DNA from 3 places in the Paenibacillus hodogayensis genome. Region 3 is predicted to be linked to each of the others. Evidence: riboswitches for the same ligand, from Rfam matches in the RefSeq annotation. Region 3 holds a riboswitch; each other region holds the start of a gene.

Region 1 (2,260 bases), on a different contig from region 3:
CGCAGCACGCCCTGAAACCCCGCGCCCGCGACCGACAACGCCGCTCCGACCAATATGCCGAGCACGATGCGCGGCAGCCGTACCTTCATAATAATCTGCTCCGACGATTGGGGCCAGACGGCGGTTACCGAATCCCCGATCCACGGAATTTGCTTGAGCAATATTCCCCATACCTGCAAGACCGGAATATGCGCCGAGCCGAGCGACAAACTGACAACGACGGAAACAAGGAGGAGCAGCATTCCTGCCACTCCCCATGCCAACAGCTTACGCTTCATCTATTTCACCAGCTCCGGGTACAAAGCTTTGGCCATATCGACCAACGCCTTCGTAATGCGCGGGCCCGGGCGCGACATCAGATTATCGTCAAGCCCGACCACCTTGCCGCCCTGTATGGCCGCGATCTTGTCCCAGCCGCTGCGCTCCCGGATCGTCTTTTCCAGATTCGGCACGCCCTTGGCGAAGAAGATGACGTCCGGGTTCGCCTGGATCACCTTCTCCTCGCTGATCTGCTTCCAGCCTTGCAAGTCCGATGCCACGTTGACGCCCCCTGCAATTGCAATCATGTCGTCCAGATACTCGCCTTTGCCCACCGTCCAACCCGGGGAAAATTCGATGTACACTTTCTTTTTCTGCTCCGGCTTCAAGCCCTTCAGCGCATCGACGACTTGCTGCTTTTCCTTCTTCATCTGGCCGGCGACCTGTTCCGCCTGGTCCTGCTTATCCGTGATAACCCCCAGCAGCAGCACCCGGTCTATCGCCTCGTCGATCGTCTTCGGGTTCGTCTGGAACAAATTCAGCTTCAGCTCGTTCAGCTTGGTAACCGAATTTTTATTCAACGACAGCCCGGCGAATACGATATCCGGGTTGGCCGCGATGATCGCCTCCGGATTTCCTTGCAGGTTGCCCATCTTCGGCTTGCTCTTCGCTTCCGCCGGGTAGTCATCCAGATCGGACACGCCGACGATCTTATCGCCCAAGCCGATCGCGAACAACACTTCCGTCTCCGTAGGCGAAAGCGAAACAATTCGCTCCGGCGCCTTGGCGAACGTAAATTCCTTGCCCGAGCTATCCTTTAGCGTCAGCGGATAAGTCGTCTTCTTGCTTGTCGCCTGCGGCGCTTTGCCGGTATCCCCCTGCTGTGCCTGGGCAGGCTCCTTGACCCCGCCGGTCTGCTTGCCTTGACCGCATGCCGCAAGGCTCAGCGCGAGCGCGGATGCCAGCAGCAGCATAGACAGCTTCTTCATAGCGTTTCTCTCCTTCTCTTGCTCCGGACCGTTCCCGGAATGCGGCGATATGAGGTCCTCCGTCAAAAAAGCCCCCATCCTGATCAGGACGGGGGCGCAGCAAATACGGGCAATCGCACGGACAGCACGAAACGGTTTATCGTTCCCGAATAAGCCGGCTCCTTTTCCTCGAAGGAATCCTTAAGCTTTGCCAAAACAGGCAGGTCTCCTGACTCGAGAGGCGCGCTTGAAAGAACAGCGCCGCTTTCCCCGCCTTCCCGCTCCCTTCCGGGAACAGTGGCATACGGGCAAATACCTCGCTTACAGTGGCGGGACCGCGTCGGATTCGCACCGACTTCCCTTTTAACCCGCACGCCGAAAGACGCCGGGCACCTGTTGGCCGATTATGGTCTGGACTGCACCATGCTTGCTTGTGACTGCTATCTGGCTACGGATCGATTATAGGCTATATTGTCTCATCTGACAATAGCTTTCCGGGACCGTCTCACGGCAATCGCATAAGAAAAATCGGCGGCAAAGCGAGGCTGCGGTGACCCTTTGCTCCTCCAATCGCACTTGAAATCGGATTCCCTGTTTGAGTAGTAGCAGGCGGAATCCGATCTCAAAGGCGACCGCTTCGCTTTTGCGGACTCAAAGGCTCCCCTCCGCCTTCTCTGCATAGCCGGACTGTGTCTATTTCGATTGCCCCTGAGACCGTCTCACGGCAATCGCACTAGAAACAAAAACGGCCGCGCCGTCCGGCACGCCCGTTGGCGCTGATCGTATCCGCTTATCGTTCCGCCATCGCTTTCAGCACTTGCTTGGCAGCCTCGCGCTTCCCTTCCTTCAATCGCTGGATAATAAAGCCGTACACTTCTCCGCCTTTGTAACCGGCATCCTTGAGCAGCTTCGAATCTTTGAGCGGCACGCCGACCAGTTGACCGTCGTAGACCCCGTCCGGAAAATCTTCTTTTTTCAACACATCGTCGAGCGGCACGAATCCGCCTTCCTTCTTAAAGCCGTCGAACTGCTCC
Region 2 (2,260 bases), on a different contig from region 3:
AGGCATTGGCGGCAACGGGGCGGGCGGGGTCCGGGTAACGACCGCCGGGGAGCATGGCTGGGAGACGGACGACCGGATTACGGTCCAGAATGTGGCGGGAACGACCGAGGCTAACGGCAAATGGAAAATAACCGTCGTCAGCCCGACCGAGTTCGACCTGCAGGGCGTCGCTTACGTCAACGGGTACTTGGGCGGGGGATCCGCCTGGCGCAACGGGGCGGGCATCAACCTCCGCTCGTCCGCATCGCGGGTCGTCATCGTCGGCAATGCGATCGGCTCGCTGCCTGACGGCGTGTCGAGGCAAGATTACGGAATCGTCAGCGAGGCGGCCGACGTGCTCGTCAGCGACAACGATCTGAAGGGGAATGCGGCCGGACCTTACCTGCTGAGCGGGACGCAAACGTCGCAGACGCGGTTCACCGGCAACAAAGGGGTCGATCAGATCGACGGACTGCTGCTCGCGCGCATAGCCGGACCGGTTGCCGACGGCGTATACGACCTGAGCAATATGTTCTACGTAGACGGGCAGCGCATCCGGATCGTCAAGGTGACCCGCAAGCTGTCGGCCGGTTCGTGCAGCGTGCGGCTGGACGCCGACGGGGCGAGCGCGGGCGGCAGTGCGGTGGCGGCCGCTTCGGCGCTGCAATCGACGACGTTGGTCAGTCCGTATACCGTAGACGGAACCGCCGGCCCGCGCAGGCTGCAGGTCCGGGTGCTCGGAGCCTCCTCGGCCGAAGGGCTGGAGGTGCAGTTCGCTTATCAGGTTGTCAGTTAATGAAACAAGCGTAGCGTCCGAACCGAGGCTGTGGTATAATCGCCAGAGTGAAACGAGCTTGACTCTATTGAAAGAACTGTAACAGCCAGTAGGTGCCTCGCGTTCGGTGCAAGAAGACCGAATGCCGGGTTAAAAGGGAAGCCGGTGCGAATCCGGCGCGGTCCCGCCACTGTGTACCGGGGAGAACTCCATAGGCCACTGTTCCGCATGCGGGATGGGAAGGCGGGGAACTCGCAAGCCCGAAAGCCAGGAAACCTGCCTACTGTGCTTCAGCCAACGACATCCTTCGCGGAAAAGGATCGGCTATTCAGCGATTTGATCATTCCCAGCATGGTTGCGGCCATGCGCGAAAGCGGACCGGAGACGGGCGCTTCGCGCTGCAGCGCCGTTTTTTTGGCGTCATGGCCTTACGTCGCCATTGTGCCGTGCTTGGCAAATCCTTGATGCGCTGCCCCTTCCTACGGAACGGGGCTTTTGACGTTGCGCCGGGCGAAGACACACGGGCTTTCAATACCGGCAAGCCGTTCTCCATTATTCCAAACCGGAGAGGAACGAACCGCTTCATGAACAAGATTGCCGCACTACTGCTAGTTATCCTTCTTAGCTTCTCTCTCGCCGCTTGCGGAGCGAAGAACAAGGAAGAACCTACCGCGAAAAACGGGGCGTCCCCGACGGGAGAGCAGACCGCTGGAAAACAAACAGAAGCCGCTGCCACCGCCACCAAATACCCGCTTACCTTAAAAGATACGACCGGCGCCGAAATTACGCTGCAAAAAGCGCCTCAACGGATCGCTTCCACCTCTACGGCCGAGACGGAGATTTTGTTCGCGCTCGGACTGGGCGACCGGATCGTCGGCGTATCGGATTTCGACAACTACCCGGAAGCCGCGAAGTCGAAGACGAAGCTGGGCGGCGTCTCCGCTCCGAACGTGGAAGCGGTGCTGGCCGCCAACGCCGATTTGGTCATTACCGGCATTTCCATCAAGGACGATGCGCTCGGCAAGCTGCGCTCGCTGAACCTGCCGTTGTACAAGTTCGAGCCCAAGTCGATTGACGACATTATCGCCAACGTCTTGATCATCGGACAATTGACCGACAAGCAGAAGGAAGCCAAAGAGCTGGCCGACAAGATGAAGAAGGACATTGACAGCATCAAAACCGCCGTCGGTACAGTCAAGCCGGACCAGAAGAAGAAAGTCTACATCGAGTTTTCGCCGGGCTGGACGGTCGGCAAGGGCGAGTTTATGGACGAAGTGCTGACGCTGGCCGGCGGCATTAACATCGCTTCGGATACGAAGGGCTACAACAAGATCAACGAAGAGAAAATTATTCAGGACAACCCGGCCGTCATTTTCTTCACCACCGGCGCCAAAGACAAAGCGGGCCAAACGCTCGACCAAATCATTAAAGGACGCAACGGCTGGGACAAAATCGATGCGATCAAAAACAACCAGCTCGTCGGCGTCGATCAGGATACGCTGAACC
Region 3 (2,260 bases):
TTTTTCTTCGGAGCTTGCATGGTGTTACTTGGTGTTATTATCGTTCTGGCGCGGCGAAGACATTTGGCAAACATTGACGATGCAGTGTCGCATGGTTGAGGGGATCGGTGATGATTGTGAAGTGACGCTCGGGCTTGCATTTGCGAAGTATAGTTCTCTACCTATAGTTAACCAAGTATAAACCGTAGCGCCATATTCCCATTATAGGATAAAATTAGAAGAAGGCGTGATGGGAATTCGATAGAACTCATTTTCCTTACGCCTGATTCCTGAAATTTTGAGGCGGAGGGATTTTGATGAGCATCAGCCATTCCTTTCAAAAGCTTATTCTCGATCAAACGATTATGCATGGGCAGCTGCTGGCTGACCGGTTGTCCGAGTACGATGAGACAAAGACAGAGATCATCAGTTTATTTAAAATGTTGCAAGACCGACTACCTGAAGAACAGGTGGCGGTCTTATTCGCCTATGAAGAAAAAATCAATCATCTTCACAGTTTGGCCGAAGTTATATGTATAAACGAGGTTTAAAAAACGGAGTACTCTTCCGGGACATGCTTGCCGATCAGGTTTGACTGTCACAATTTGAAGGAGCTGATCGGGATGGACCCTATTATTGCCAAAACGGAAGAACGGCTCGAGTGGCTGAGCAGCGATGAAGAAACGATCCGTTTATACGAGGCGCGAGAACATTCGCTGATTGAGCGAAACAGTCTTATCGCCGAAGGAGAAGCAAGAGGAGAAGCAAAAGGAGAAGCAAAAGGAGAAGCAAGAGGAATAGCCAAGGCGGCCAGAGCTATGCTGATCGAGGGGATAGACATGACTGTCATAGCCAAAGTAACGGGTTTGTCTGTAGCGGAAATCGAGCGGCTGGCGGAGGAGAAAGAACATCTCTCGACCGATTCTTCGGGCACCTAATCCAATAATAACTATTCCGATAGGGTTTGCACAACCGGGCATTGTGTTGTATGATCCTTGTGTAACTGTGTTTTCATAACCGAATAATGTGGGAATAGGTGTGCCGGCGCTGCCGGTGCTTAAAAGGGAAGATCGGTGCAATACCGACGCGGTCCCGCCACTGTAACGGAGTAGTGTTTGACGAACAACGCCACTGATCGAATGATCGGGAAGGCCGTCAAACATGTCGATCCCGGAGCCAGGAGACCTGCCTGTTCTGACAGCACTGCTTTACCTACGGGAGATAGGGAGGTGTTAAAGATAGCGGCCATCATACGTACTAATGAGGGGGCATCTTTTACCTATGCGTTTTTCCGGGTAAAGGATGTCTTTTTTGATGTTTTCAAGCAATAAGCAGTCCGCGAGACAATAAGAGGAGGAACGGCTATGGGGACAACAACAATACGCAGCAGCTCGCTCGGGTATCCGAGAATCGGGGCCGACCGGGAATGGAAGAAGGCGCTTGAAGCATTTTGGGCGAGAAAGACGAGCGAGGTCGAACTGCTGGCCCAATTGGAAACGATCCGCTTGAATCATCTGCGCACGCAGCGCGACAAAGGCATCGATCTGGTGCCGGTAGGCGACTTCAGTTTGTACGATCATGTGCTTGATCTGGCGGTCCAACTGGGCGTCGTGCCGGAGCGCTTCGGGCATACGGGAGGACCGGTGCCGCTCTCCGTTTATTTCGCGATAGCTCGGGGCGTGCAAGGGGCGACCGCTTCCGAAATGACCAAATGGTTCAACACGAATTACCACTATATCGTGCCCGAGCTGGAAGGAGCGAAGCCCGCACTTCTGGAAAACCGTCCGCTGCAGGCGTACCGGGAAGCCAAAGAAAAGCTTTCGATCGAAGGGAAACCGGTCGTGCTCGGCTTGTACACATTCCTGAAGCTGTCCAAAGGCTACAAAGCCGAACAATTGGACGAACTGGTCGATCAATTTTTGCCGGCTTACCTGCAATTGATTCGCGAGCTGGATGAAGAGGGCGTACAGTGGGTGCAGATCGACGAGCCGATCCTGTCCGTATCGCTGCCAAAGGCCGAGATGAAGCGGGTTGCCCGTATCTATGAGGAAGTGCGTCGTGCTGCTCCGCGCGTGAAAATCTTGCTGCAAACGTATTTCGAGGGAGTCGAGCATTACGAGGAAACGGTCGCTTTGCCGGTGGACGGCATCGGACTCGATTTCGTGCACGGCTATGTGCGGAACAAGAAGCATTTGGAGCAGTTCGGCTTCCCGGCTGACAAAGTTCTCGGGGTCGGATTGATCGACGGCCGCAATATTTGGCGGAGCGATCTGGGCGCCAA

What was found. A riboswitch is a leader RNA that binds a small molecule or an ion and turns the genes downstream of it on or off. The one in region 3 is predicted to bind cobalamin.
Region 1: it holds a riboswitch for cobalamin, as region 3 does, so the genes downstream of both, ABD796_RS07140 (ABC transporter substrate-binding protein) here and metE (5-methyltetrahydropteroyltriglutamate--homocysteine S-methyltransferase) in region 3, are expected to answer to the same signal.
Region 2: it holds a riboswitch for cobalamin, as region 3 does, so the genes downstream of both, ABD796_RS01320 (ABC transporter substrate-binding protein) here and metE (5-methyltetrahydropteroyltriglutamate--homocysteine S-methyltransferase) in region 3, are expected to answer to the same signal.

What each region holds. Positions count from the first base shown of each region.
Region 1 covers NZ_BAAAYO010000002.1:368,763-371,022, forward strand. The annotation lists gene ABD796_RS07135 (FecCD family ABC transporter permease) at 1-278, opposite strand, end outside; gene ABD796_RS07140 (ABC transporter substrate-binding protein) at 279-1,247, opposite strand; cobalamin riboswitch at 1,429-1,636, opposite strand; gene ABD796_RS07145 (hypothetical protein) at 2,017-2,260, opposite strand, start outside.
Region 2 covers NZ_BAAAYO010000001.1:345,751-348,010, reverse strand. The annotation lists gene ABD796_RS01325 (right-handed parallel beta-helix repeat-containing protein) at 1-775, shown strand, start outside; cobalamin riboswitch at 849-1,052, shown strand; gene ABD796_RS01320 (ABC transporter substrate-binding protein) at 1,339-2,260, shown strand, end outside.
Region 3 covers NZ_BAAAYO010000020.1:24,111-26,370, reverse strand. The annotation lists gene ABD796_RS32500 (MFS transporter) at 1-99, shown strand, start outside; gene ABD796_RS32495 (hypothetical protein) at 297-530, shown strand; gene ABD796_RS32490 (hypothetical protein) at 603-917, shown strand; cobalamin riboswitch at 997-1,186, shown strand; gene metE (5-methyltetrahydropteroyltriglutamate--homocysteine S-methyltransferase) at 1,344-2,260, shown strand, end outside.